DNA from 2 places in the Paenibacillus sp. P4_A9 genome. Region 1 is predicted to be linked to the other one. Evidence: riboswitches for the same ligand, from Rfam matches in the RefSeq annotation. Region 1 holds a riboswitch; the other holds the start of a gene.

Region 1 (3,140 bases):
ATGTAGATGGAACGGTAAGGGGGAACAAAGATGATTAGAAACGGACGAATGTTGATCGTCTTGAGTTGTTTGTTACTTAGTGCATGTTCGGATTCGAAGTACGATATAGACAAAGGGACCGCAAAAGGAGACGTCATTAATATCCATGGCAGAATCATTAATCTTGATCGTTTCAATCAATTCTTGAAAAACGTGGAGGGGCACGTTGAGAGTCAGATTCGGATCATGCAAATGACCATTGAGGGTGATCCCGTATATTATGATTTTGTATATAAAAAGGATAAGATCTCATTCACCTATGATGATTCAGATGACACATTTGGTAGCAACCAACATTTGAAAACAGAATGTACACGTATTATTTCAGAGAAAGTAGATAGAGGTGTTTCTTATAAGTTGGATGGCTGTAAAGATGCTTCGATTGGGCAATATTTTAACTTCGTGGTACCAGGTAGCGGTGGATAGATGTCAGAGTTTTTCTCATGAAATGTGGAGAGGAAGTAACGGAGTGCATGATGAGAAAGGGGATAGCTATACTCGTAATATTCATTTTAATAATTTTTATTACTTGTATATTTGAGAGAGCTGTAATTATTGGGATTAGTCAAGAGAAATCTATATTCACTTCTATTGCGGCATTAAAATTGCGATTTTCAGATGTTAAAATAGTTGAAATCAAACGCAACAAGTGGATAACTCGAGTTGAAGATATTGATGTATTTATTTCTACGAATACTTTGCAAGATCAATGGGTTTCAACTAATCAATTAGGTTCTGGATATTATCTTAATAAAAGCCGAAATTCCGTTAGAATAATAACTACAAGAATGTTAACTAGAAAGTTTGTGGTGTTTGATGTCGAAAAGTTCAATCTACTTGGTGGATACACAGACACATTAAATAATAGGGAAATATTATTGAAGAATTATATTTGGTTTATAAGTGTAGATTCAAACATTTATTTACGTACTGATCAGATGACTAAAATGAATAGGATACCAAATGAACTAGAAAAAAGTACTAATTAATTTGAATGGTTTGTACAGGGGGTGATTTTTTGCCATTTACATTTGCTCATCCGTTGTATTCTTTTCCGATAAAATTTATTAAACCCCGATATTTTAGTTTATTGGGTCTTATTCTTGGGAGTATGTCACCTGATTTTGAGTATTTTATTGCTCTTGAGCCCTATCAAACAATCGGACACACATTTAAGGGGTTATTGCTACAAGCAATTCCTATATGTATTGTCATGGTAATCTTACTACAGATCATTATGAAGGTGATTACCGTTCATTTACCTTCGTTTTTACATATCGATGTCATTGCTTATTGCTCGATTAAACACTTTGACCTACGAAATAGGAAGAATTGGATCGTTTTCTTACTGTCCGTAGTAATTGGATTCTATAGTCATGTATTTGTCGATTCGTTCACACATCAATCAGGTTATTTTGTTAGGAATTTTACTGTTTTACAGCATTTATATGTTTCAGTACCATTGTACAAGTTACTACAACACCTACTTTCAACCCTTGGTATCTTGGTACAGATGCTTCTACTCCTATTTTTAATAATCAAAAGCCCTTATACAAAAAGATCTTTCAAAAGAGTAGGTTTGAAGAGTAAGATCATGTATTGGTTAGTTGTTATTTTAGTAACAATTGTCGTGGTAATCACCAAGGTGGTTTTAACATCAAGTTCAAATCTTTTAGGAATATTGGTTGTGTCTCCCATATCGGGATTCATTCTTGGGCTCATTGTATCAAGTTTAATTTTTCGAAAGCGGGTAGTTATGCGAAGATTGTTTCCGCTTACATAAATCAAATGGAAAATTTTGAGCCATGTTTTCGAAGATTTCACATGTTACAATCGGTTAGATCCATATTGGATCAAAAAACTTAGAAGGCCGAAGCTTTTTTTGAAGCACGGGGGACCCAATCTTTGGGGTGAAGCCGCTATCCGCGGCCGGGTGATTACTCTTTGATCCGAATCCGACAGCTAACCTCGCAGGCCGCAAAAAGGAGATGTTTAGTATGAATCGTTACAAAAAGCTTGTCGTTACAGGTGCACTAGGATTGAGCGTCCTTATAGGGGCGAACGCGGCATTTGCTGCAACAGGGACTCATACGGTAGCAGGCAATGATACCATGTGGTTGATCTCGAAGAAGTATGGCGTTAGTCTATCTTCGCTTATCAAGGCAAACCCTCAAGTTGCTAATCCGAACGTAATTTGGTCGGGAATGAAGCTCAATATTCCTGGAAGCACGGGCACAAATGTTGCTGCCAAACCACCGGTTACGCCAGCGCCAACGCAATCTACTTTTGCTAGCCAAGTGGTAAACATAGTTAACCAAGAACGAACTAAGGCTGGACTGAAGCCTTTAACTAGTAATAGCGCGCTTACCGCGATGGCTCTGGATAAAGCGAAGGATATGTACAACAACGGTTATTTTGATCATACATCGCCAACATACGGTTCGCCTTTTAATATGATGAGCTCATACGGTATTCGTTATTCCTACGCTGGTGAAAACATCGCCAAGGGTCAACAAACACCTGAAGCCGTCATGACAGCATGGATGAACAGCGCGGGTCATCGTCAAAATATTTTAAGCCCTAATTTCACTCAAATTGGCGTTGCTTATTATAATGGTGAGTGGGTACAGGAATTTATAAGTAACTAACGACTTCGCGGCAGCCTTCTATTGGGAGGCTGTTTTTTTGTTCCTAAACACGCAGGGATATGGTTGTAATAAATTGAATTATAGAAAATAGTGAGAAATCATATAATTTGAACTTGGAGATGTCATGATGTCTGATTTACTGAAAGAGAACTACCCTAAACCAATAGGTGGATGGTAACTTGTTTATGTAATTATTTTGATAATAAGTACAGCATTGTATGGCATGGGATCCATTACAGTAATTAGGCAATTTTCTAGTAGTGTAATTGAAGGAAGTTGGTTACAAGTCATCATTTCTATTGGAACAATAATAAAATTACTTTTTTCAGGGTTAATTCTATTGTTATTCGTATACAAGCAGAAGTACACGCCAAAGATGATTATTAGCTTTGAAGCATTTTGTATTTTAATAAGATTTGTAGCTCTTGGAGACGTTATATTCCGGAATCATTT
Region 2 (3,140 bases), on a different contig from region 1:
GGGGTAGTAGCACACACCTAGATCAAATTGTTCGCCTGGAATGGTTTTATCCACGATAGAAACATCCTCATTTCTTGTTATATAGTAATTTATTGCTATGAAAAGTTCTTTATGTACTCATTATATTTCTTTATAATATTATGTATATAACATCATTTTGTTCGATATATCAGATTTTTGCGTTTTGGAGGGTCCATGAGAATTCATTATGTGTTACCTGAACCGATGTACAAGTACTACACAGTTTTTCCAGATATGATTGGCCAATATGCCGATTTTCCCGATCATCAGGAGTGGCGTTCTAAGGGACAGCTGCAGCAAGCCAATTTGCATATCGTTTTAAGTGGAAAAGGCTATGTGAAAGCGAACGGAAGGGAAATCTGCTTGGAAGCAGGACAGGGCTTTTATTACGGACCTGGTCTCGAGCAGGAATATCGAACAGATCCGAAGGAGCCATGGGAGGTATTCTGGGTCCATCTTGCGGGCGAGGGGCTAAGCAGGTTATTGAACGGTCAAGGAACTTCATCCGTATGGTTGTTTACCTACAGCGATGTGCCCAAGCTCAAACAACTGTCCGGAGGCTTACTGGAACTGGCTTCTCCTTATGATCAGAACGAGGTGCAATTGGCCGTAAAGCTCTATGAACTGCTTGCTGATCTTGCCGTGAGTGCGGAGACACTTGGAACAGCGACCATGCTGGATAAGCGTGCGCGGATGAGAGAGGTTGCGGAATATATCCGGGCTCATTGTACGGAGTCACTGACGCTACTGCAGATGGCCGAGCAGGCAGGCTTCAGCACGTATTATTTTAGTCGAATGTTCCACGAAGTGATGGGGCGGCCGCCGATGGAATGGCTGTTTGAATGTCGTCTTGTCGTAGCGAAGCAACTGCTCATGTCGACAGAATGTACGATCAAGCAAGTGGCAGAGAATACAGGATTTTCGCAGAGTAGTTACTTCATCGCGCGCTTTCGGGAGCACACCGGACAGACTCCGCAGGAATACCGGCGGTTGTATAATGCAATGAGCACTAAAATGTAGCAAAGTAGGGGATAATCAACGCCACCTCTGAATGAATACGCTTTCATGAGTTGCCAAAGTCAAATAAGCAATAATTAAAGGCGAATCTAAGTTTTACATTCTACCAAGATCGGCGTAAGATTCATTACGACAAGTTGTTTTTTTCTAAAATATACCACTTAATTCCCAGTAGGGAAACGGGGGAACCAATCGAAGCCGCACAAGCAACACATGGCTTCATGGGGTGAATCCTGATGCTCGCAAGCATTAGGTAGGACGCTCTCAAGTCCGAATCCGACAGCTAACCTCGTAGTGCATTGAGAGAGAACCGCACACTCGCCTTCTTCTGTGAAGAAGCCCGAGCGTAGAGATTCTCTATGCTTAGGGCTTCTTTTTGCATGCTTTAAACCCAATAAATCACAGGAAATTCATAAGGAGGCTATACCATGCATGCCATTGAAATTAATAATTTGACCAAAACCTATGGGAATTCACGAGGCATTACAGATGTTAGTTTTTCGATCGAAGAAGGAGAGATTTTTGGTTTTATTGGACCGAATGGCGCAGGGAAATCAACCACGATTCGAACGCTGCTGTCACTGATTTTTCCAACAAGCGGCAGTGCCAAAATTTTCGGGAAAGACTGCATCCAATTTGCGCCTGAAATTAAGAAAGACATCGGCTATTTACCTTCCGAGGTCTTTTATTATGACAACATGAAGGTCATTGACCTACTCAAGTATTCAGCAAGCTTTTACAAGAAGGATTGTACCAAAAGAATAAAAGAACTGGCAGAAATAATGGATCTGGATGTTACGAAAAAAATTGATGATTTATCTTTAGGAAATAAAAAGAAAGTGGGCATCGTTCAAGGCCTGTTACATGATCCTAAGCTCATTATCCTGGATGAACCGACAAGTGGACTAGATCCGCTCATGCAGCAGAAGTTTTTCGAATTACTCGAACAACAGAATAAAAGGGGAGCTACGATTCTTTTTTCCTCTCATATATTGAGTGAAGTGCAGAGACTGTGTGATCGCGTTGCGATTATTAAGGAAGGTAAGATTATGACGGTTGAGAAGATCAGCACGTTGAAAGAAAACAATTTCAAAAGATTTAAAATCGATACTGCACAAGCACTCGACCCTACTTTTTTCAAGATGACCGGGGTCAATGACATTGATGTCCAAGGCCGTACAACCAGCTTCTTATTTAAAGGGAATATCAATCAAGTGATGAGGAAAGTTGCTGAAATTGACATTGAGAATCTGTGGATCGAAGAGCCTGATTTAGAGGAGATCTTTATGCACTACTACGAGAAGGAGGCTTAAAAGGGATGAATATTTTCCTTCATGAATTGAGAGCTTATCGGAAATCCACGATCACGTGGACGTGCTCCTTAATTGCTGTCATCGTCTTATTCCTATCTCTTTTTCCTTCTGTCTCTAAGGATTTTGCTGAATTTTCTTCTATATTAGAAGGGTATCCGGAAGGGGTCAGGAAAGCGCTTGGTATTGAAATCGAGACCTTTGGTACCCTGCTTGGGTTCTATATGTATATCTTTATGTACATTACGCTTTGCGGAGCCATTCAAGCAATGGTTTTGGGAACGTCTATACTCTCCAAGGAAGTTCGTGAGAAAACAGCAGACTTTCTTCTTACGAAGCCCGTAACGCGTACTAAAATATTGACTTCCAAGCTATTAGCGGCCGTTGTTTCCCTTTTAATCACGTGTGTGATCTATATCGCTGCAGCCTATATGATGGCGCTTCAAGTGAAAACGGTTGATTTCGATGTGAACATATTTCTATTAATTTCACTCACATTACTGTTTATCCAGCTCATGTTTCTAGCCATAGGGTTCATCATTTCAGTCGTGTTTTCTAAAATAAAAGCCGTCTTATCAGTCAGTCTTGGTACGGTGTTTGCCTTTTTCGTTATCGGAATGGTCGTTGCCGTAGATGGGGAGGGAGCTAAGCGTTATTTCTCGCCATTCAAATACTTTAACGGGAAATACATGATTGAGCATGCCAGCTATGAGGTATCTTATGTCATTGCAGCTATCGCGATTATCGTCGTTTCTATTGCGGCCAGCTACGTCATTTACACAAAAAAGGATG

What was found. Region 1 has a riboswitch for cyclic di-AMP ahead of AC1DVJ_RS18815 (CAP domain-containing protein). Riboswitches for the same ligand answer to the same signal wherever they lie in the genome.
Region 2: it holds a riboswitch for cyclic di-AMP, as region 1 does, so the genes downstream of both, AC1DVJ_RS08770 (ABC transporter ATP-binding protein) here and AC1DVJ_RS18815 (CAP domain-containing protein) in region 1, are expected to answer to the same signal.

What each region holds. Positions count from the first base shown of each region.
Region 1 is NZ_JBFUHL010000031.1:9,573-12,712, reverse strand. Features, by position in the region: gene AC1DVJ_RS18830 (DUF4362 domain-containing protein) at 31-465, shown strand; gene AC1DVJ_RS18825 (hypothetical protein) at 513-1,028, shown strand; gene AC1DVJ_RS18820 (DUF4184 family protein) at 1,034-1,822, shown strand; cyclic di-AMP (ydaO/yuaA leader) riboswitch at 1,898-2,031, shown strand; gene AC1DVJ_RS18815 (CAP domain-containing protein) at 2,037-2,687, shown strand; gene AC1DVJ_RS18810 (DUF2569 family protein) at 2,911-3,140, shown strand, end outside.
Region 2 is NZ_JBFUHL010000008.1:24,490-27,629, reverse strand. Features, by position in the region: gene AC1DVJ_RS08780 (beta-galactosidase) at 1-54, opposite strand, end outside; gene AC1DVJ_RS08775 (helix-turn-helix domain-containing protein) at 196-1,041, shown strand; cyclic di-AMP (ydaO/yuaA leader) riboswitch at 1,187-1,351, shown strand; gene AC1DVJ_RS08770 (ABC transporter ATP-binding protein) at 1,467-2,351, shown strand; gene AC1DVJ_RS08765 (ABC transporter permease subunit) at 2,357-3,140, shown strand, end outside.